Regions from separate parts of the Pontibacillus salicampi genome, predicted to be linked through region 2. Evidence: riboswitches for the same ligand, from Rfam matches in the RefSeq annotation. Region 2 holds a riboswitch; the other holds the start of a gene.
The links. Region 2 has a riboswitch for cobalamin ahead of ACFFGV_RS07265 (ribonucleoside-diphosphate reductase subunit alpha). Riboswitches for the same ligand answer to the same signal wherever they lie in the genome.

Region 1: another riboswitch for cobalamin. It lies ahead of ACFFGV_RS03875 (ABC transporter substrate-binding protein); the one in region 2 lies ahead of ACFFGV_RS07265 (ribonucleoside-diphosphate reductase subunit alpha).

Annotation. Positions count from the first base shown of each region.
Region 1 is NZ_JBHLTP010000003.1:477,159-489,491, forward strand. It holds gene ACFFGV_RS03840 (Leu/Phe/Val dehydrogenase) at 1-149, shown strand, start outside; gene pdhA (pyruvate dehydrogenase (acetyl-transferring) E1 component subunit alpha) at 163-1,230, shown strand; gene ACFFGV_RS03850 (alpha-ketoacid dehydrogenase subunit beta) at 1,232-2,227, shown strand; gene ACFFGV_RS03855 (dihydrolipoamide acetyltransferase family protein) at 2,245-3,492, shown strand; gene ACFFGV_RS03860 (dihydrolipoyl dehydrogenase family protein) at 3,493-4,908, shown strand; gene spxA (transcriptional regulator SpxA) at 4,994-5,389, opposite strand; gene ACFFGV_RS03870 (sodium/glutamate symporter) at 5,545-6,987, opposite strand; cobalamin riboswitch at 7,135-7,318, shown strand; gene ACFFGV_RS03875 (ABC transporter substrate-binding protein) at 7,479-8,480, shown strand; gene ACFFGV_RS03880 (FecCD family ABC transporter permease) at 8,446-9,513, shown strand; gene ACFFGV_RS03885 (adenosylcobinamide amidohydrolase) at 9,506-10,975, shown strand; gene cbiB (adenosylcobinamide-phosphate synthase CbiB) at 10,972-11,934, shown strand; gene cobD (threonine-phosphate decarboxylase CobD) at 11,909-12,333, shown strand, end outside.
Region 2 is NZ_JBHLTP010000004.1:115,360-127,692, forward strand. It holds gene ACFFGV_RS07245 (hypothetical protein) at 18-425, shown strand; gene dat (D-amino-acid transaminase) at 716-1,612, shown strand; gene ACFFGV_RS07255 (C40 family peptidase) at 1,901-2,740, shown strand; gene ACFFGV_RS07260 (poly-gamma-glutamate hydrolase family protein) at 3,017-4,456, shown strand; cobalamin riboswitch at 4,891-5,074, shown strand; gene ACFFGV_RS07265 (ribonucleoside-diphosphate reductase subunit alpha) at 5,275-7,515, shown strand; gene ACFFGV_RS07270 (ribonucleotide-diphosphate reductase subunit beta) at 7,528-8,574, shown strand; gene ACFFGV_RS07275 (YdbC family protein) at 8,899-9,438, shown strand; gene ACFFGV_RS07280 (DUF5068 domain-containing protein) at 9,913-11,187, shown strand; gene abc-f (ribosomal protection-like ABC-F family protein) at 11,278-12,333, opposite strand, start outside.

The sequences.
Region 1 (12,333 bases), on a different contig from region 2:
TGCTGACCATTTATCAGCAGGCGGAATTAAACCATATGTCAACTGCAGAAGCAGCGAATGAATTTTGTGAAGACCGTATTGAATTCCGTAAGAAGCGCAATAGTTTCTTTTCACATATGAAGCGTCCTAAATGGGCGGTTCGAACATAAGGAGGAAGAGGAAATGGAAAATCAATTTCCGATTATTCAATTGTTGAAAGAAGACGGTACACTGAAAGAGTCTTTACCGGAAGAGCTGCAAAATCATGATTTCGTTAAAACCGTCTACAAGCATCTCATGCGTACCAGAACGTTCGATAGAAAGTGTATAAGCTTGCAGCGGCAAGGTAGAATCGGCACATATGCTCCTTTCGAAGGACAGGAAGCGGCGCAGGTTGGGAGTGCTTTAGCTCTTGGTGAACAGGACTGGATGTTTCCTACCTACCGGGATCATGCAGCGACGATGACTTTTGGTCACACGCTGACAACGATTTTGCTTTATTGGAACGGCAGGAATGAAAGCTGTGTTCCACCAGCAGGCAGAAATATTTTTCCACCTGCGGTACCCATTGCAACCCAGATTCCTCATGCCACAGGCGTTGCGATAGCGGAAAAAAAGAAGGGTACGTCTAATGCAGCGATTGCTTATTTTGGAGATGGAGCAACGTCAGAAGGAGATTTCCATGAAGGGTTAAATATTGCAAGTGTCTTTCAAGCACCCGTTATCTTCTTCAACCAGAATAATCAGTATGCCATTTCTGTCCCGATGTCGAAACAAATGAGGACATCCACTATTGCGCAAAAAGCGTTAGCCTATGACATACCTTCCGTGAGAGTGGATGGGAATGATGTCTTTGCTGTTTACCAAGAAACGAAAAAGGCACTGGACAGAGCAAGAGCAGGGGAAGGTCCGACGTTAATTGAAGCTGTTACGTGGAGATATGGCGCTCATACCACTGCTGATGATCCTACGAAATACCGTAACCAAGAGGAAAGTGATGACAGACGTAAAGAGAAGGATCCTATCTCTCGCTTAGAGGCTTACTTATTAAACAGTGGAGTGTGTGAAGAAGGCTGGCTGGAGCAGGTGAAGAAGGAGGCATCCAGCGAAGTAGATGAGGCGATAGAGGAAATGGAGAGCGCACCAAAAGCAAATGCAGCTGATTTGTTTGATTATGTATTTGCTGAACCAGTATGGCCAATCGAAAAGCAGAAAGAGGCTTACTTTGCTGCGATGGGGGAGGACCAATAATATGCAAACAACAGTTGGAACGAAATCGTTAACGTTAGTGCAAGCTGTTACAGATGGAATGAGAACATTGCTTCAAGACCATGAGGATGTTCTTGTATTAGGGGAAGACGTTGGTGTGAACGGTGGAGTTTTCCGTGCTACGGACGGTTTACAGGCAGAGTTCGGAGAAGACCGTGTAGTCGATACTCCCTTGAGTGAAGCAGGGTTTACAGGAGCTGCCATTGGGATGGCTGTCAATGGATTCAGGCCAATTGTGGAAATTCAGTTTCTTGGTTTTGTTTACCCAGCCTATGAACAAATTATGACACATGCTTCTAGAATTAGAGCTAGAACAATGGGACACTATTCGGTACCTATGGTTATTCGAGCTCCATATGGTGCTGGTGTAAGAGCTCCGGAAATACACTCAGACTCAGTGGAAGCTCTCTTCACTCATATGCCGGGTATTAAGGTCGTTTGTCCATCTACCCCTTATGACGCAAAGGGGTTGTTAATTGCAAGTGTGTTAGATCCAGATCCTGTATTATTTCTCGAACCAATGCGTAATTATCGCGCTGGTAAAGAAGAAGTCCCAGAAGAATCGTACACGATTGAAATTGGCAAAGGCAAACGAGTGATGGAAGGGAAAGACGTGTCTATAATCGCTTGGGGAGCCATGGTTCCAGTAGCAAAAAAAGCAGCAGAGCACATGAAAGAACAAGGGGTACATTGCGATGTTATTGATATGAGAACGCTCTATCCATTGGATAGAGAGATTGTGCAAGATACTGTCCAAAAAACGGGAAGAACCGTTATTGTACATGAAGCACATGAAACGAGTGGAGTGGGTAACGATGTCCTATCCCTAATTAATGATTACGCCTTTTTGTATCAAAAGGCACCGGTGGAACGTGTAACAGGATTTGATACCCCGGTTCCATTCTTTGCCTACGAGGATCATTACTTACCGACTTCTGAGCGTGTAGTGAAGGCTGTCCAAAAAGTAATGTCATTTTAAGAAAGGAGGATAAATGTATGGAAGTAAAATTACATGATATTGGTGAAGGAATGACAGAAGCAGAGGTTCTTCATTTTTTTGTGAAGTCTGGTGACGCGGTTAAAGCGGACGATCCATTATTAGAAGTGCAAACGGATAAAATGACTGCTGAAATACCAGCGCCGGCAAACGGTCGTATTGAAGAGCTGCTTGTAGAAGTAGGACAGACGATAGAAGTAGGAACGACGGTTTTGACGATGACTAGTGCTGTATCCCCTCGAACTGCTTCTAGTACGGAAGGACCATCCCCTGTCGAACAGAGTGGAGGGTCTAAGCGCCAGCCATCCTCTACAACAGTAACTTTGCCAAAGCGTAATAAGCCTATTATGGCATCACCGTTTACGAGAAAGATAGCCCGGGATCAAGGCGTGAATATTGAGGAAGTGAAAGGTAGCGGACCTTCAGGAAGAATACTCGATGAGGATATATACAGGTATCTCGAAAGTCAGGAAAGCGAGCAGAAAGAAGCTTCGGTTACTTCAGAAGAAATGGACGGAGAAGCGGTCCAAGCTATTCCATCTACACGAACATCGGAGCCTGAAACGATACCTTTTAAGGGCAGAAGAAAACAAATAGCAAAGAAGATGACACAATCGCTACATACGATAGCCCACTGTACTCATTTTGAAGAAGTTGATGTAACGACTTTATTAGAATGGAAAGAGCAAAGTAAAGCAGCAGGAAAGAATTTTTCGTTATCTGCATTTTTTGTTAAGGCTGTATCGATAGCATTAAAGGATTACCCTATCTTTAACGCCAGATTAGACGAAGAAGAGGAGCTAATCCATCTTAACAGGGACCATCATATTGGTTTGGCGACAGATACAGAGGACGGCTTAATCGTCCCAGTTATTCCTCATGTAGAACAAAAATCAATCTATAAGATACAAACCGAAATGAAGGAACTAACCGCAAAGGCACTGAATAACCAATTGAGCCGACAGGATATCAGTGGGGGAACATTTACCATTAGTAATGTAGGACCATTAAAAGGTAGTACTGGTGCAACCCCGATTATCAACTATCCTGAAACAGGGCTGATGGCGTTTCATAAAACGAAGCAGCGTCCTGCAGTTGTGAATAATGAAATAGTCATTCGTTCTATGATGAATGTATCAATGACGTTCGATCATCGTGTTGCTGATGGTGGTACAGCAGTTCAATTTACAAACCGATTAGTGGACATTATCGAATCTCCACAACTGCTCGCATTGGAGATGATATAAATGGTTGTAGGCGAAATTGCAGAGCAAAAAGACGTAGTCATTATTGGTGGCGGGCCTGGTGGTTATAATGCAGCCATCCACCTTGCCGTTAAAGGATATGATGTTACATTAATAGAAAAAGGTAAGATTGGTGGTGTATGTCTTCATGAAGGGTGTATTCCATCCAAAGTATTTACTACTGCTGCCAGTAAGCTGCAGGATACGGAGACTCTCTCCAATTTTGGCATTGAAACGAAAGAGACCACTTTCCATATTGAACAGCTGCAAGCCTATAAAGGGAAAGTAGTAGAGCAGCTTCGGAAAGGGGTAGAGTCGCTTTGTAAAGCGAATAAAATTGAAATTATTGAAGGTCACGCCTCCTTTCTTTCAGAGGATAGAATTGGTGTGGATCACGGCCATCAATTTGATGTGTATCACTTTAACCACGCTATCATTGCAACCGGCAGTTCCCTAAAAGAAAACTCTATCATTAACGTAGATCATGATGTGGTATTCAATGATATATCTATCTATAAGGTAACCTCCTTACCGAAACATTTGATTGTCCATGGAAATACTCCATACGCAATGGAAGTAGCAATGACCTACCGAACGTTTGGATGTCATGTATCCATTGTGCTCTCGGAAGAGAATGAGGAATTCCCTTTCGATACATCTATCCAAAAAGAGCTAATCAGAGTATTAAAGAAACAAAAAATTAAATGTTATCAGCATGTGACGGATGTAAAGCTCGAGAGAATGGAAGACGGAATTTCATGCACCTTCGTCAGAAATGGTGAACAGCAATCAATAGAAGGATCTCATCTTTATATATCCTCTGACTATCGTCCAAACCTGGAGGGTATTGGAGCAGATCGGCTTTCATTAGAACTGCTTGATAATGGCAGGATTGCGGTCGATCAGATGATGAGAACTAGTCTCCCTCATGTGTATGCGATTGGAGACGTAACAGATGGTCCAATGCTTGCCGTAAAGGCTATTAAGCAGGCAGAAGTCGTTGCTAATACGATTGCTGGAGAAGCGGCAGAATTCGACCCAACTTTTATTCCTACTGTAGTGCATAGTTTGCCTCCAGTAGCTTCAGTGGGCATGACAGAGGAGCAGGCAATAAAAAATGGATTCCAAGTAAGGATTGGACAATTCTCTTATGGTGCTAATGGCTATGCTACCATTCATGGGAAACGGGAAGGACTATTAAAGGTAGTAATAAATGAAGAAAACGAAGTCGTCCTCGGCTTTCACGCCATTGGAGCTGGGGCAGTTGAGTTAATCTCTACAGGTACCGTAGCCTTAGAAATGGTAGCTCGAGAAGAGGATCTAACCTTCCCTCATTACCCACATCCAGGGTTCGGTGAATCCTTAACATCTCTTGATTATCATGTTGTGACGCCAAAGCAAACCGAATATAGTTCCTAATATAAAGCTCCGATAGCTTTTACGAAAGAAAAACATCTCCCGAACCGTGTTCGGGAGATGTTTTATTATCGTTACAAGAGTAGGATTAGTTTGCTTCAGATAAAGCTTCCTGAAGCTCAAACGTACGTACTTTCCGAGGTAGGAAGCTGCGAATTTCATCTTCATTAAAGCCGACTTGCATTCTTTTTTCATCCATAATAATAGGACGCTTTAAAATGCTTGGGTTATCAGCAATTAATGTGTAAAGATCTCGCATGGATAGATCATCAAGCTCGACGTCTAAGCTTTGGAAGACTTTAGAACGTTCAGATATGATTTCTTTTGTACCATCCTCTGTCATACGAATGATGCCTTTTACTTCTTCAACAGATAGCGGCTGAGAGAATATATTGCGTTCTTCGTATTCTAGATTATGTTCTTCTAACCATGCTTTTGCTTTACGGCAAGAGGTACAGCTTGGAGAAAGATATACGGTAATCATCAAATACCTCCTCATTTATCATGTGAAAGGTTATCCAGTCTCATGTCTTATTTTACTTATTATTGATAGGTAAGGATGTAAGCTATCTTACATCCTACTTCTTATCTTCCCTTTGTAGCATATTAAAAAAACATCTTTTTTTCAAGATATATGCTTTAGAAATAACTTCCTTGGCTGGACTGAGTTTTGGAGCTTTTTCCAAAATAAAACAATCCAGTTACCATTCCCAAGATGACCATAGCTACGGAAAATAATAAGAAAGGAATTGCTCCAAGAGAATGTATGAGTGGAACAGAAAGAGCTGTAACTAAGCCTCCTCCTAGAAACGGCTCATACACTAACTGCTTATAACCAAATGTTTCGAAAGCAGGCGTCTCATTCTCAGGGTCGATAATTCTCATTAATAATAGCCCTGTAGCTGTAATACCCATAGACTGGCCGAAGTCTCCAATTCCTCTTTCAAACCAATACGTAGGAATCATGCGTTTCGCAAAAATCATAAAACAGAATATGTTCCAAAGGATACCTCCTGCAGCAAGTAAGAGGAATGGTACAAAATATTCTCCAATTACAGCTAAGGATATCGTAGCAAGAGCGCTAACGATTAGTATGTCAAGGGAAAATCCTTGAATTCTATTGATTAAGCTTCTGTCAATTACTTGAAAACGATCCACTTTATCCACAACCATTTGAAGCAGAATTCCACCTACCATTGCCAGTGGGAATAGTGGGATATACTTCATAATATACGTACCGCTCCAAGCTCCCCATGTGATATTTTCAATCCCGATTAATCCTTGCTGAATGCCGTAACCGATTAAGATTGCTATTCCGACCATGGCAAAGTGGAAGGAGAAGGTTTCGATAGCTTCCTGGCGAAGTGTGATGTTACCAGCTGGTTCTCGGTTTTCAAATTCCTTAATGCCAAGCTTCTGTAGCCTACTGTAGCCGACTTTTCCTTGGCTCGTATTCGTTTTATTCGTTCGCACTGCCCAGTTGATTAAGATAATACCAAAAATAACACCTGATAATACGCCAACTGTAGCGAGACCAATTGCTAAATCATACGCTTCTGGGAAGCCTAATTCTTCAAACGTACTTTTCATACCGGCTGAAGTACCGTGCCCGCCTTCAAATGCAATTTCAATTAACGCTCCTGTCATAGCAGGTAAATCAAAAACGGGAACGAGGATTAGTAATGCAATCAATAGGCCCACTACATATTGACCCCATCCAATCGTCCAGCCAAAAGCAAGCTGTGGGCCACCATTGTTCCATATTTTCTTTAGGGTTGGTGTCGTTTTCCCTAAAAATAGCGATGCGAAGATAACATTAATCATTAAACCAGGAAGGGAGCTCCACACTGTTACAATTTCCTTCGTTAGTATTCCCGTTGACCAAAACGAATTTTCTCCTACCAAGGGTGTCAGTCCAGCACCTAGTACTTGCGGTCCAAGCAGCAGGGCTGTAAAACCACCTATGATAGAGCTAGGTAAAAATAATGATTGCAATATCGTCACTTTCATACGGATTAAATTCCCTATGATGAGAAATGCTCCTAAAACTAATAAACTAAACCCAATTACTTGTGCTGACATAGAGATAACCTTCTTTCCTAATTGAACATTGTTATAGAAGGATAGTTCCCCATGGTAAAATATACTAAACGAGTGCTTTGATATTTTTACAAAATAGGAAAAAACCCGAGCATTTTTTCATTAATTCCTTTACAATAGAAGAAAGAATTACATATTGGAAAAGCAGGCGCAATAGGGTTCTATTGCTTAATAGGGAAGTTGGTGAAAATCCAACACGGTCCCGCCACTGTAACAGGGAGCTGTCTTGTCATACCACTGTGCGAATGCATGGGAAGGGGAGAAGCTGGCTAAGATCTGGAGTCAGGAGACCTACCTGCTTTTAACACCAATATTACCTACGAGGATAGGGAGGTGTGTAGTCAATAACGGTACGCTGCTTCATGGTGGCGTTTTCATGGACTCGCACATCTTCATGCTAGGAAGATGTGTTTTTTAGTGTGGAATAATAGTAGGACTCTGATTATTCAACAGGGTTAGAAAAGGGGAAAATAATGAGATATAACATGTGGAAACAGTTGCTAGCCATACTCATGGTGGTTAGTTTATTAGTAGGATGTGCATCTAACGGAAATGATGAGGCAGAGCAAGCTAATACAGAAGGTGAAGCAGCAGAGGAGCAGACAAGCTCTGAGGATAACGATTCAGACGATACATATCCACTTACAATAAGAGATGCAATGGATAATGAAGTTACATTTGAAGAGGCTCCTAAGAAAATAGTAAGTTTAATTCCAAGTAATACTGAAATTTTATTCTCACTGGGCTTAGGAGATCGAGTGGTTGGAGTTAGTGACTTTGCCAATTATCCTGAAGAAGCAGCATCTAAAGAAAAAATCGGCGGGCAGGAGCTGAATATCGAAAAAATCTTGTCCCTTGAGCCAGATGTTGTAATGGCTCACGCTTCAGGTGCTCATAATTCGGAGCAAGGATTGCAGCAATTACGAGATGCTGGTATTCCAGTGTATGTCGTGCAGGACGCGACATCCTTTGAATCTGTTTATGATACTCTTGCTTCCGTTGGTAAAATTACTGGAACAAGCGGGAAGGCGAGCACGATTGTAGAAGAAATGAAAGCAAGTTTAGTGGAAATAAAGCAAAAAGCAGATGATATTCCTAATGAAGAAAAGAAGAAAGTCTTTATGGAAGTATCCCCTGCTCCAGAAATATATACAACGGGGAAAGGGACGTTTCTCAACGAAATGCTGAACACAATCAATGCAACTAACGCTGTAGGAGATCAAGAGGGCTGGATTAAGATGAACAATGAAGCTATCGTAGAATTACAACCTGAGGTTATTGTAACGACCTATGGCTACTATACGGAAAATCCTAAAGAGAAAGTCATGAGCAGAGAGGGATGGGATTCTGTACCTGCTATAAAAGAAGAGCAAGTATATGATGTTCATTCTGATTTAGTGACACGTCCAGGTCCTCGTCTTATTGAAGGGGTAAATGAACTTGCAAAAGCAGTATATCCAGATACATTCCAATAAGAGATTTATTCATTATTCAGGTAGTATTCTATTTGTGCTTGCCTGTATGTTTACCGGTATATCGATGGGAAGTGTATCCATATCGTTTTCAGTGATTGCTCGTATAATCGGTGAGCAATTACTTCCTTTTCTTTCTTTAACAGATGGAATAGATGAGATGCAGAAAAGTATTGTGCTCCAAATAAGGTTACCTCGTGTATTACTTGCAGCTCTTGTGGGCGGTGCTCTCTCCATATCGGGTGCAGCCTTTCAAGGGCTGTTAAAAAATCCGCTTGCAGATCCATACACACTTGGGGTGTCATCGGGGGCCTCTGTTGGTGCAGTGGCTGTCCTTTTTCTTGGTATTAGTTTGCCGTTTGTAGGGCAGTTTACATTGCCGATTATTAGTATAGCAGCTGCTGTTATTACGATTTTTCTAGTTATTGGCTTCGCTCGTATGGTTGATCGATTTATGTCTATATCCACTATTATTTTAACTGGAATTATTTTTAGCTCCTTTTTAGGCTCTCTCATTTCGTTAATGATTGCGCTGACTGGCGAGGAGCTTCGCCAGATTGTCCATTGGCTGCTTGGCAGCGTCGGGATGCGAGGCTGGGATTACGTGTATATTATGCTACCGTTTTTTTTCGTTGGGGTGTTCTTGCTTGCCGTACAAGGGCAGGAATTAAATGCTATGACCTTTGGAGAAGAGCGCGCAAAGCAGCTTGGTGTTCAGGTGGAAAAACAAAAATATCTAATTCTTGCAGCAGCCTCCATTTTAACTGGGGCTTCTGTAGCTGTGTCAGGGACGATAGGCTTTGTAGGCCTTGTTATCCCACATATTTGCAGGAAATTGTTTGGCAGTGATCACCGTCACCTTATTCCACTATCCTTGTTAGTGGGTAGTGGGTTTCTCATTGTAGCTGATTTAATAGCTCGTACCATAGTTTCACCCTCAGAATTGCCGATAGGGGTGATCACCTCTTTAGTTGGTGCACCTACATTCGCATTTATTTTAATGCAAAGGAGAAAGGGAGGCGTCTCTTATGATTGAAGCATCACATTTATATGCTGGGTACGATACCTACGTTGTAAAGGATGTCTCCTTTTCCGTTCACAAAGGGGAAATGTTTGGGATTCTCGGGCCTAATGGCAGCGGCAAGACAACATTGCTTAAGGCAATTAATCGTACTATTTCGAATGCTCAAGGTGACATATCCATTGAAGGTGTTTCCGTCACCTCTTTATCTTCTAAGCAAATTGCTCAGAAGATGGCAGTCCTGCCTCAGCATCAGGATATATCATTCTCCTTTACGGTGGAGCAGACAGTACTGATGGGAAGATACCCCTATCAAAGAGGGCTATTTAAGCAATGGACTAAAGAGGATTATGAGCTGGTGGAAAAGGTGATGAACCAAACGGGTATCGCTTCATTTCGTCACCAAACCATTCAAGCATTAAGTGGTGGGGAACGCCAGCGGGTTTTTCTGGCTCAAGCTCTGGCACAACAGCCTGACATTTTACTGTTAGATGAGCCGACTAACCACCTAGACTTTAGCTATCAGAAGCAAATGCTGGATGCTTTGAAGGAATGGTCTATACAGGAGAAATTAACGGTTATAGCTATATTCCATGATTTGAATTTAGCTAGTCTTTATTGCGACCGTCTTTTACTATTGAACGATGGGACTATACATGCGTTAAACACACCGGAAGAGATTATGAAGGAGGAGACACTGCAGTATATTTACCAGTCTACTATTAAAGTAAATGCAAATCCTCACCTGGCTAAACCACTAATGCATGTAGTCCCTCATTATACGGATATCCATGGTAAGTCCCATATTGAGCGCTCCAGGCTGCTTATTACAGACCAGCATATTCATTACCATAGCCCTAAGCCGCTTAAATGCTATTCCTCAGCCGTGATGAACGCGGGCTTTGGATGGTATGAGGATTTTCTGAACGTTCACGTAGATAAGTCCTTTTCCATGGAGGATCCTTTAGATTATGTAAAGGCTTACGCAGAAGGTGAGGGTATGCCAATTCACCACACTGTCGGAATGATGACTGCCGCACATTTAAAGGATGGCAGTTACCGTTATAGGACAGAAGACGGTGTAACACTGTTGGTTGTTGTAACCGCAGGAACGAGTAACGCCGTTGATGTTGTGCATGGAAATCAGCACGTCTCCGATTGTCATGCCGGAACAATCAATACTTGGATTTTTGTGGATGGTGTACTAGCCGAGGAAGCGTATATTCAAAGTATCATGACGGCTACGGAAGCAAAAGTGCGAGCTCTAGTTGAATTGGATATTAGAGATGCAGTAACAGGTACTCTTGCAACCGGCACTTCTACAGACAGCACGTTAATCGCTAGTACTCAAGAGGGAAAAACACTTGCATATGGAGGACCTATTTCCTTGTTAGGGAAAATGATTGGAACAGCGGTCTATGAAGCAACTAAAGAAGCGATAGAACAGTATCAGTATAGAGTTGGAAACTCCCAATGACAGCACACCTTCTTGCGATAACCATCGCATATGTCCTTGACTACATATGGGGGGATCCGAAGGGAAGGGCTCACCCCGTCGTTTGGATGGGGAGCATGATAGCTTTGATTACATCTAAATGTAATAAAGGCCGCTTTCGGAAAGGGAAGGGTATGATTATGACGATATCCGTCGTTGTAACCGTATTTGCTGTCGCTTATGCGGCTGTATTATTCTCTTATCGATGGAGTACTCTAGCGGGGGTATTGGTAGAAGGAATGCTTATTTGGACCACGATAGCTGAAAAAGGACTACGACAAGCAGCAAATGCTGTGTATGAGCCGCTGTCTAATAACCAGATGGAACAGGCCAGAACGAAGCTGTCCGAAATAGTGGGGAGAGACACACACTATTTAAATGAAGAGGGAATCGTAAGGGGGGCTGTTGAAACAGTAGCGGAAAATATAAGTGATGGGGTAACTGCTCCACTGTTATTCGCATTTCTAGGAGGAGCGCCACTTGCTGCTGCGTATCGGGCGGTAAATACGTGCGATTCCATGGTAGGATATCGTCAAGAACCGTTCACACAATTCGGCTGGGCTTCGGCACGATTGGACGATATAGTAAATGTGATACCTAGTCGGCTGACAGCTATTGTAATGATTTTCGTTTCTTCTTCTGTTTATTGTTCTAAAATGGAAGTGCTCTGCAACCTTCCGAAAGAAGCTGTTCAGCATCCCAGTCCTAATAGTGGATGGGGAGAGGCGGCAGCAGCATTACTGCTAGGAGTTCAATTAGGAGGAGTGAATTATTACTTTGGAGAGAAATCGAATAGACCGACAATAGGGATACCAAGGACAAAATTAAAAGCAAGCCACATTCCATCCATGAATACTTTGTTACAAAGAACTGTATTCTGTTGGATAATACTACTTTGGATAGGAGGGGGTATACGTGCATTGGCCATCTCATGGAGCTAATCCACAACTGCTATTGCAGCAATGGAAACTAGATGAAAACGAGAAAAACTATATTGACTTTAGTGTGAACACAAACCCATATGGCCCTCCACCTGGGTTGACAGAGCATCTTCAGCTACATATGGATAAATGTTATTCCTATCCGGATCATGACAGTAAGAAGCTGACTGCCGCCCTAGCGTCTGCTTACCGAATTAGAGAATCACATATCCTAGTTGGGAATGGAGCATCTCAATTAATATACCTGCTGGCGCAGTTATTCCGAGGTCAAAGCATAGGTGTATTCGAGCCAACCTTCTCTGAGTATAGGGAAGCCTGCATAGCGAACGGATGTACAGTTTATTCTTTGCCAGTTGATGACAAACATGATTGGGAGCTAAGGCAAGTGAATTATATAAA
Region 2 (12,333 bases):
GTTATGGGGGAGACAAGATGAAAGAAATAATACTATTTTTAGCTCAAATCGTCGATTTTTTTCATGACGCATTAATGGCTATGTCCCAAGCTTTTGGGCTAAATATGACCGATAAGGAACTCCATTTTTGGATCATTGGAATATTAGGTATAATCAGCTTCTTATGTATTGATCGACTATTTCACGCTGTATCCCAATACAGTATCACCGTATTGTCGTTTATATACACATTTACTATGGTTCTCGTATTTGTATTCGCTCTTGAAATTCAACAAGGCGTTACTGGCAGCGGGAACATGGAATTTGATGACGCAGCTATCGGGATAGTAGGTTTCTTTGCCTTCTTAGGGGTATATACCTTGATTAGGCTAATTGCCTTTGGTCTAAAAAAGTGGATAAACAGGCGTAAATCCATCAGCAGCTAACCACAAACATTAAGTTTGTGGTTTTTTGGATTTGGCAGGAAAGCGCCGACCAAGCCAGCGCCAGAAAACAGCCTTAGCATGGCGCAATTCCAACGAGCTCCCCCGACAAGAAAACTACCTCTCTACCCTTATTCTAGATATAGTAATACTTTACAGTAATAAAGTAATTTGTAACTATACACTTTTGTCTGAAAGTTTGATAAAATTGGACGAATACGATTTATTTAATCAACGGAAAAACAGTTTAGAATACAATGTAGTATTACTTTTTAGGTGAAGGAGGAAGCGTTTTGTCTATTCGGCCATATGTATTAACGGAGAAGGAATTTATGAATCAAGAGGAGTTAATGTATCCGTTTGAAGAGAGAGGGCTGCAGTTTGGAGATGGTGTGTACGAAGTAATTCGTGTATATCATGGAGAGCATTACTTAATCGAGGAGCATGTGGAGAGACTGTATCGATCTGCAGAGGCTGTGAGAATTGAGGTTCCTTATACGAAGGAAGAAATGTATAAGAAGCTGGATCAGTTACTGCAATTGAATGAGTTTACAGGTGATGGAAAAGTGTATTTGCAGATTACGAGAGGTACAGCACCTCGTGACCATACATTTCCAGAAGGGGTAACCGCTAACCTATATGCATACGTAATGGATTTACCTCGTAAAGTGGAATGGATGAAGCAAGGGGTTTCTGCTATTACGCAACCGGATGTGCGATGGGATTTATGTTACATTAAGAGCTTGAACCTGTTACCAAATGTGATGGCAAAGCAGGCGGCTGCAGAGGCAGGCAGTTTTGAAGCTATTCTGCACAGGGATGGAAGCGTAACGGAGTGTAGTTCTTCTAACGCTTATCTCGTAAAGGACGGTGCTATTTATACGCATCCTGCAACGAAAAATATTTTGCATGGTTGTGTTCGTATTCGTGTAGAGGCTTTTGCGAAAAAAGCAGGAATACCGTTTCATGAACAGGCTTTTACACTCGACGATATAAAGTCTGCTGACGAAATGTTCTTATCGAGTAGTACTGCAGAGGTAATGCCAATTGTAGAGGTGGATGGTGATCAGGTGGCAGAAGGTACACCTGGTACTATTACGCAAAAACTGCAGCAGGCTTATGAAGAAGATGCTCGCATTTCAGCAGAGCAGTCTATTTTCTCTGCTTCTGGAAAAAAAGCTCTGTCTTAATCTATGAAAAAATCCTGTAACACTGTTGTAGTGTTACAGGATTTTTTTGTGTCTAATGATGGACTTTAGTGCTACAAAACGTTGAAAAGTTGCTGTAAAACAGTGCGATATAGGCTAAAACTAATCTATTTTCACTCTAAATCAGTTACATTTCGATGTGAATGTAACGACAATGTTACAAAAACCGACATTATTATTACAGTTATATTAAAATACCTGGCAAGTAATAGAAACCATAGGAACCATATACTATAATGAAAAACATAACTTACGAGGGGGAAATAGACAGTGAAATTAAATAAAAAGATGGTACTACCAGCTCTAGTACTTGGAGCGAGCTTAACTTTTCCAAACTTAGCACAAGCGGAAGAAAATTATAAAGTAAAAAGCGGTGACACACTGTGGGGAATTTCTAAAGACTATAATACTAGTGTTTCATCCCTAAAAAATTGGAATAACTTGAGCGGCGACATCATTTACGTTGGACAAACGATAACTATTGGTGAATCTTCTAGTAAAGCAACGTCACATAACACTTCATCTCAGCATTCTAGTAATACATATACAGTAAAAGCTGGCGACACATTATGGGGAATTTCTATCAGCCATGGAACAAGCGTTAGCAAAATTAAGCAATTAAATGGTCTTTCAGGCGATATTATTTATGTAGGTCAAAAACTATCATTATCTGGATCAACTTCTAATCAATCACACTCTACTTCCAACAACACATCCAGCCAAACTACTAAATCTAACACTTCTAATACTTCTAGCACATCAGGTTTAATTAGCGAAGCTAAACAACACATTGGTACACCATATAAATGGGCAGGAACTTCTCCATCTGGCTTTGATTGCAGTGGTTATATCCATTACGTATTCAAGCAGGAAGGTATCTCTGTACCAAGAACCACTTCTTCTTTATGGAGTGCTGGACAACGTGTATCTAGCCCTTCTGTAGGCGATATCGTATTCTTTGAAACTTACAAATCCGGCCCATCCCATGCAGGAATTTACGTAGGAAACAATAAGTTTATCCACGCTGGTTATAGCCGCGGTGTTGAGGTTTCAAGCATGGACAATAGCTACTGGAGCCCACGTTACCTTGGAGCGAAAAGCTTACACTAAAAGATAATCTAGTCTTACTATCATTACTACCCGTTTGATATAGTAGGGAAACCAAGAAAGTGCGATCTCTTTAGAGGTCGCACTTTTTTTATGCTATAACGTTTCTCTTCCTTTAACTTCTTGCCCTATGAAAAAAACAAATCGAAATGGTTCACAAGTTGTGGGTAAAAAAACTCAAAAAAATAACGAAAACCACTTAACTTTTCCAAACCATGGTTCGATAATTATAATTAGTGAGGATAATATACTGATACTAAAATCATAGGGGAGAGAATAATGCTCAAACATAAGGCGAAAGTTATGATGTTTGCTGTTGTGTTAGCAGGGTTTTTAATATATCCAATAATCAATAAGGGTGGCAGCCCCGCATTAAAGGACTATGTTCCTTGTGATGAGGACTGCCAGGAACTTTCTATAGTGAAGAATGGCTCCAATATTGTGCTAGATGGGGTGCAGGATTCCTACAGACCATCTTTCACTAAACAGCTTGTGAAGGATATATCAGGCTCGACTCATAATTATTACGTTTTTAAGGATCAAGACGCATCTTCTAATACTGTAGCTATCTCAGCTTTAGAATCATCTTCCTCTAGTATTACTGCTGCATCTACGAAATCCGCTGCCATAGACACAAATATAACGATTGAAACATCAGAGGATTCTTCTTCTGTTACAAGGATAGAAGGGACCAATCAACAACTAAAAACCACCTTGGCTAAGTTTCTAGAAATGCAGGAGTTTAGTGTGGAGGTAGATTCTGCTCCTAAAGAAGGGCTTTTCACAAGATGGAATCCTTTTAAGAAGAAGATAACTTCCCCCCAAGCCAAATTAATTCTGTCTGAGACTCTGGTACATCAGCTGGAGGATAAGGGGAATAAAGAATATCTGGAATACGTTATGGCAGTTCAGGACGCACTGAACGAACATCAAGTTGAAAAGAATGTGTGGATTTGGAAAGAAGAGCCGATACATCAGGCTGAAGAAACGGTTACTTTTTTATCTGAACAAGGAGTTCAAAATGTGTATGTACATTTCAAGCCCAATTTAGGAGAGGGGTATCCATCCTTTATTAAGAAGGCTACCCAAGCTGGCATGAAAGTGCATGCATTAATCGGGTCCCCTAAATGGGGGCTGGCTGCTTATACCGCTGATGCAAAGAAGCGAATTGATTTAGTGCAGCAATATAATGATAGCGTGCCTGCCAATGAGCAGTTTGTAGGTATTCATTTTGATGTAGAGCCTTACACGTTAGACGTATGGGATCAAGATAGGGAAAAAGTCGTGAACGAATGGTTGCAGTCTACCAAGGAGTACACAAGCTATGCTAAAGCGTTTGGTTACGAAGTAGGGGCAGCCCTTCCTTTCTGGCTTGATAATGAAAAGGTGACAAGCATCCACGACCATTTTTATAAGGAAATGATGGATCTACATGATTACGTCTCTCTTATGTCCTACCGAGATCAAGCATTAGGTACTAATAGCATTACATCCATCTCAGATCAAGAAATACTCTATGCGAATTCTCCAAAGGTTGAATTAGGAGTAGAATTACTTCCATATGAGGTAGAAAATGTTACTTTCGACGGTAAAAGTAATAAGGAGCTTGAACAAGAAGTGGCTCTTGTTAGAAAACATTATCTGGATCAGAAGGCTCAAGGGTTTAAAGGAATCACTATTCATTCCTATACAGCCTGGAGAACGTTTTTAGAGCATTAAAATAAAGGACAGACATAACGCTTGGGCTAGTCCCGGCGTTTATTTTTTCTGTTAGAGGTTGTTTAGCAATGTAAGGCACCTAAAGTTGCTACATCCTATAGAAACGGTGAACGACCCCCGCGTCGAATGGGGCCGCCAGAAAACGCAGCTTCCAGACCACTCCACTCTCCTTTCTATCTATATTAAGCAAATTTTTCTTTATCAGGTCTCCCACTATCTCTTAACATTTGGAGGATCCTAATAGGAGCATTGGTCATTACCTATAGTTTGGAAGGAAGTCAAGTCTATAAAAAATTTCTTCATTAGGTTACCATCACCAATAGGGTTATGGAAAAATACTGAAAAAGGTTTCCTAATTTATGCTTGATATTGTCGACGATATTCGGTAAAGTTACAACATATAGAAAGTTAATTCTAAAAAACAACTATATATAGTTTATGAACGAGGGAAAGGTGCCTAATTGCAGGCTTGAAAGGGAATCTGGTGTGAAGCCAGAACTGCCCCCGCAACTGTAAGTGCTACGAAATGAGAATGCCACTATAATCCAACGGTTATGGGAAGGTCTCAGAGTAGGGAGAAGCATGAGTCAGGAGACCTGCCTTTACTCGTTAGTAGTTTCTCCGTGCTTCGGGGTGAAAGCTGGGAAACGATAGAGTGTGGATCAAGCAGTTTATTCTGCTATACCTTTCTGTCGTTTTACACCGTTTTCCTCTGATGGGAGAACGGTGTTTTTATATTTATCAGGGTTACGAAAAAGGAAGGCAAGGTATAAGGAGGAATAATGATGGAACCGACAAGCGCAGTGGCAGGAGCTAAGATGGAGAGTGGCTGGGATACATGGTTCGACAGCATGAAAGATTTTTTATTTAGCTTAGAGGAGGAGTTTCCGCAGCTAGAGATAAAGGAATTCGTGCAGGCTGTTATCCCATCTCTTGAGAGAAAAGGAGAAACGTCTAAAGATCAAGTGTATAATGAGCTCATATTAAAAGGATTAGAACGGATGGATGAGCAAGAGCCTGACTGGACCTACTTCTGTGGACGTATCTATATTAGGCAGTTATACGAAGATGCAGCAGGACGAAGGGGTCACACGGCGGATACGTCATACCCACCCTTTTATCCGCTTATTCAACAGCTAGAGGACAAAGGCGTTTATAGTTCCTTTCTGCTGGACCAATACAGCAAAGAAGAAATACATACATTAGAAAGTTACTTAGATCCCACAAAGGATTCTCTGTTTACGTATATTGGTCTTCGTACGCTAGCAGATCGATATTTAGCAAAGGGGCATAGCGGGGAATTGTATGAGCTTCCACAGGAACGGTTTATGGTTATTGCCATGACCCTAATGGCTGAGGAGCCTAGGAATATGCGCTTAGAGCTTATTCAAGAAGCGTATTGGGCAATTAGTAATCTTTATATGACAGTGGCTACTCCTACTCTTTCTAATGCGGGGAAAAGCTATGGACAATTATCCAGCTGCTTTATCGACACAGTAGATGATAGTTTGCAAGGTATATTTGATAGCAATACCGATATTGCCAACCTCTCCAAAAGCGGGGGCGGCATCGGCGTCTATTTAGGTAAGATTCGCTCCAAGGGCAGTGATATAAAGGGGTATAAAGGTGTAAGCTCAGGCGTTATACCCTGGATGAAGCAATTAAATAATACCGCGGTAAGTGTAGACCAGCTTGGGCAGCGACAAGGAGCGATAGCTGTCTATTTGGATGTATGGCATAAAGATATATTTGCTTTCCTAGATGCAAAGCTTAATAACGGAGATGAACGTCAGCGCACACACGATCTATTTACAGGAGTATCTTTACCCGATTTATTTATGGAGAAGGTGGAAAATAGAGAGGATTGGTATCTGTTTGACCCTCATGAAGTGGAGACGGTAATGGGATTTAGGTTAGAAGATTACTATGATGAAGAAGAAGGTAATGGTAGCTTTCGAGAAAAATATCAAGCATGTGTCCATCATCCCTCCTTGGATAAACAGGCGGTTCCTGCCATTGACATTATGAAGCGAGTAATGATTAGTCAATTAGAAACAGGTACACCGTTTATGTTCTACCGGGATGAAGTGAATCGTAAAAATCCGAATAGCCATCAAGGAATGGTGTACTGTACGAATCTATGTACAGAAATAACGCAAAATCAAAGCCCCACTACTGTAGAAGAGGAATATACCAAGGATGGAAAAATCATTACAGTGAAACACCCAGGTGATTTTGTAGTTTGTAATTTATCTAGTATTAATCTAGGAAAAGCTGTTCCTGCTGATGTGCTGGAACGATTAATTCCAATCCAGGTAAGGATGCTCGACAATGTGATTGACTTGAACAGCATCCCTGTTGCCCAAGCAGAAATGACTAATAGAAAATATAGAGGTATTGGACTTGGAACCTTTGGTTGGCACCACTTGCTGGCTGTTAAAGGAATTCGCTGGGAGTCAGAAGAAGCGGTTGATTACGCAGATCATCTATACGAACAAATATCCTATCTTACGGTTAAAGCGAGTAAACAATTAGCAGAGGAAAAAGGTGCTTATCCTCATTTCAACGGGTCCAAATGGGAAAGTGGTGCGTACTTCTCTGATCGAGAATATGATACAGAGCAATGGCGTACACTCCAACAAGAGGTAGCGGATAGCGGAGTACGTAATGGCTATATGATGGCAGTGGCACCTAATTCTTCCACTTCGATTATCGCTGGCAGCACGGCAAGCATTGATCCTATTTTCCAGAAGTTCTATTCGGAGGAGAAGAAAAATTATAAAATCCCTGTTACAGCGCCTGACCTGACGCCCCAGACGTATTGGTATTACAAGTCAGCGTATGAAATTGATCAAACGTGGAGCATCCGTCAAAATGCAGCCCGTCAAAAGCATATTGACCAATCTGTTTCCTTCAATATATACGTTAAGAATACAGTGCAGGCAAAGGAATTGCTGCAGTTACATCTTGAAGCATGGCGTAACAAGCTGAAAACGACCTATTACATGAGGTCCACGAGTACAGAAGATATCGAAGACTGTGAGAGCTGTTCATCCTAAGGAGGAGTACTGATGAGTGAATCTATTATGCAAAAGCGTAATTTATATGATACCCAAGCACCAAACCAATCTACTGGAATTATTAATGGCGAAAGCTCTAACGTATTGAATTGGGATGATGCTCGCTTTACTTGGGCATATCCAATGTATAAAAATATGCTGGCAAACTTTTGGATTCCAAATGAAATTAATATGAATAATGACTTGAAGCAATGGCACCAATTAAGCGATAAAGAACAGGATACCTTTAAAAAGGTAATTGGGCTGTTAGCCTTTCTAGATTCCATCCAAACAGACTATAGCGGTAAAATAGCAGACTATTTAACCGATTCTAGTTTAGTCGCGCTCATGCAAGTATTATCGTTCCAGGAAGTAGTCCATAACCAATCTTATTCATATGTGTTATCCTCCCTTGTACCAAAGCAGGAACAGGATGCTATTTTCGAATATTGGAAGCACGATGACGTTTTGTTGGAGCGGAATAAATTTATTGCTAACGGATATAAAGATTTTGTTGAAAACCCTACACCGACGTCATTCCTTCGCTCTATTGTATATGATGTCGTATTAGAGGGACTGTTCTTCTATGCAGGTTTCGCTTTCTTTTACAATCTTGCTCGTAATCAGAAAATGGTCTCCACTAGTACGATGATTAATTATATTAACCGGGACGAACAGTTACATGTAAACTTATTTGTAAAAATATTTAAAGAAACGCTCCACGAGAATCCATCCATTCCTCAGGAAGAGATGCTTACCTTTGCTACGGAAACCTTTCGAGAGGCAGCTGAACTAGAGATAAAGTGGGCCGCTTACATTATTGGGGATAACTTTGATGGTCTTTCTATGGAAGAGCTGGAAGCGTACATTAAATTTATGGCAAACAAGCGCTGTAAGGAACTCGGTGCGGAGAAGCCATTTACTGGGTATAGTAAAAATCCATTGAAATGGATAAGAGCATATGAAGACGTTAATAGTGGTAAATCAGACTTCTTCGAGCAGAAATCACGTCAGTACACAAAAGTTAATTACACTGATAATGGATTTGATGATTTATAATCGTAAGAAGAATAAGTGATATTTGCATACAACGGAAGCCTCCAATTGTTTTATATTGGGGGCTTATTTTTTTGGGCACTCGTTTTAGGTTATCACCCGTAAAACCTATGTAACATTCGTAAAAAAAAAACGGTATTTATTACAAAAACGATCTAATAAGGTTTTAGGAAGGAGGGGGGAAGGGAAATTACCTAATAAGTTTGGAAACGAATTTCCTCTATATAATGTTTGGCATCTATGGACGATAAGGAAGGGTACCAACACGGAATGGAACGTTGGATCGGAAGGATAAATAGATATTAGAAGAAGCAGGGTGATGACGACATGTTAATTAAATGGATTGTATGTACTGTTCCAGAACGAAACAAAGAGGACTTCGCCCAGGCTCAATCACAATGGAAAAAACTTCGCTATATTGATGGATTTATCGGTCAAATAGGGGGATGGAGCTCTCAGGATAAATCACAAGCAGGAATTCTGACATTTTGGAAGGATAGAGATTCCTATCAATTCTTTATGGAGCATGTTCACGATAAAATATTCAACCAGAGCGGTCAAGGCGACACTTACGATAACATCACTATAGAAATTTTAGAAAATAATTGGGACATTAGTGATTTTTATCTAACCAATGAGCTTCAGCACACGACGTACCTGCACATACTTCAAGGGGAAGTTATCCAGGGTGATAAGCTGGGCAACTATCAAGCATGGGGAGGACTTATCCCCGCAGAGAATAATTCTATGGGAATTGTTATTTCATTTGATAAGGATGAAAGATTAAAGGAAAATTATCTTACCGAAGCTCTACAAAACAGAGACGAACTTATATTTCCTATTAATCAAGAGTGGAAAGTAGTGTAAGAAATTGGCCATACTGTTGATAAAGGCATACTAGCTTAAGCAACCATTCACTCTTCACTACAGAACTAGTGTTATTCAGCAAAGACTGTGTGAACGTGATTGTTTTCGATATACAACAGGCAACTAATTTGAAGACATAAGCTTAATGCATCACGTTTAGCTACTTTGAAAAACAGGGCATCCAAATTGTGTAAGAGCTCATCAAAAACGATAAGGGATATGGATGAACCTTTCCCTAATAAGAGTAATCACGACGATGGTTTCGAGAGGAATCATCGTCGTTTTTTTGTGCGAAAATTCCTTAGAAGAGAAGCACATAAAAAAATATTCATTATATAGGTTTTAGGGAGAAGAGTTGGGGTAGATACATATTGTTACATATGTACCATATTCATACAATAATATACACCATTCGTCATAAGATGCAGGTACACATGTTGAAACAGATACTATTATGAAAAAGGTTGTGAATGTATGAGGAAATTTACTCTAATGTTGATGGTGAGTTTATGGTTTATTTTACTTATCTTGTCGGCTTGTGGCAGTGAGGAAGATGCTGCGGGTACGGAGGAATCAGAATCAGATGTGAAAGAGGAGGAAACAAAGAGCGAAGATACTACAGTAGAAACGGACACTACTTCTATTGAAGAAGATGAAACAGCATCGAATACTTCGTCCGAAAATAAAGAGGGGATGATTAACCCTTCTATTAAAGAAAAATCTGGTGGGGAAGTCGACGTTGTGTACACGAATGAGGATCCGCAGTACTCACACGATATGGAAGGTTTTAAGGTTGCTGTGAATCAGTATGATATCGTAAAAGTAACAGGAATGAGTGATGAGTATGCCATTCCCTTTGATGACCAAGCCGATGGATATGTGGTAACAGCAGACGTTACTATACATAATACAAAGGATAAAGCAATGTATTATAACAACATGTACCGTATTCAGCTTAGCAACGAAGTAGATTACATTCAAAGTGATACGAATAGAACCTTTGTGGATGACCAATATCCCTCTTCCGAGAAGGAAAGTGAGCCATCTAAATATGCAGCAGGAGAAAAGGTGTCAGGACTCATTTCCTTTACACTAACAAAGGAAGAGTTTCAAGCTGTAAAGAATGTGAACCCTAAATTCATAATTGAGGGTGGTGTAGCAGATAACAAGCAGTATAGTGGGGCCTTTCAAGAAGACGCGACCTTCGATTTCGCTTATAGTGGGGAGCAGAGTAAAGAAAATGCATCCAATGATGCTTTCTATCCTGATCGAATGACAAATGATAATCTTGCTGACAAGAAAATGATTAGCGATCAGAAAGTAAACGAATCAAAGCAAATAGGTGATGTGAATGTAACGGTGGAGGGAGTGCAATACACAGAAATTATTCCCACAAAAGGAAATGAACAGCGTTTTAGTAATTTTGGAGATAGCGGGATTGTATCTGTTGGAGTTAAAGTTAACCTAGACAACCAGAGTGAACAGACATTAAGTATTTGGAATGTTGGATCGGAACTGACGATAGATGAGGGCAGTGGAATTGCCAATGCTAATTTAATGGCAGAGCCACGTAATCCACGGGAGCTTGAGGCAGGAGAAGAAGGGACGAAATACCACGTGTTTTTGTTTGAGAAGAAAAATTTCGAGACTTTCGAATCTATTGAACTTACGTTTGGTCCGTTTGTTGCTGAGGATGGAAGCGGTATGTTCGAGGAGGGCACAGCCAACTTCTCCTTACCAATGCCTTAATATAGAAAAATGGGCATTAATCCATTCCATGCAAAAGAATAAGATTAGTTATGACAAAACCAGCACCATAAAGGGGGTGCTGGTTTTAATTTAGAAAACTTTTGTTGTCCAGTCTTCACAATTCCAAACGTCTGTGACGACATCCTGGTAAAATTCTGGTTCGTGAGAAATAAGTAGGACACTACCTTTATATTCTTGCAGTGCTCGTTTCAGTTCTGCTTTTGCATCGGCATCCAAGTGGTTTGTCGGTTCATCGAGTACGAGTAAATTGGTTTCTTTATTAATCAATTTGCATAAACGTACTTTAGCTTTTTCTCCACCGCTTAATACTTGAACCTGGCTTTCGATGTGCTTTTGGGTTAAACCACAGCGTGCGAGTGCGGATCGTACTTCGTATTGTGTGAAGTGGCGAAACTCCTCCCATACTTCCTCCATGCAAGTCCTACGGCTATTTTCCTTAAGCTCTTGCTCAAAATAGCCGATATGAAGGTTATCGCCTAATGCTACTTCTCCGGAAATTGGCTGAATCTCGCCAAGAATACTCTTGAGAAGTGTCGTTTTACCAATACCGTTAGCTCCTGACAGGGCAATTTTCTGCCCTCTTTCCATCGATAAATTTAATGGTCTGGATAAAGGCTCATCGTAGCCAATAACGAGATCCTTCGTCTCAAATAGATACTTACCTGGTGTGCGTGCCTGTTTAAAATGGAAGACCGGCTTTGGCTTTTCTGATTCTAATTCTATTTTCTCCATTTTATCCAGCTTTTTCTGACGAGACATCGCCATCTTGCTTGTTGCTGCGTTAGCCTTATTCCTGGCCACGAAGTCCTTCAGTTGAGAAATTTCCTTTTGCTGCTTTTTATACGCTGCTTCCAGCTGCTGCTTTTTCATTTCATACACTCGAACAAATTCATTATAGTCACCAGGATAACGTGTCAGTTGTTGATCCTTCATATGGTAGATGAGATTAACAACGCTGTTCAAAAATGGAATGTCGTGTGAAATTAGAATGAAGGCATTCTCGTATTCTTGCAAGTAGCGCTTAAGCCACTCGATATGCTCTACGTCGAGGTAGTTGGTTGGTTCGTCCAGGAGAAGGATGTCTGGCTTTTCTAAGAGCAGCTTTGCTAATAATACTTTCGTACG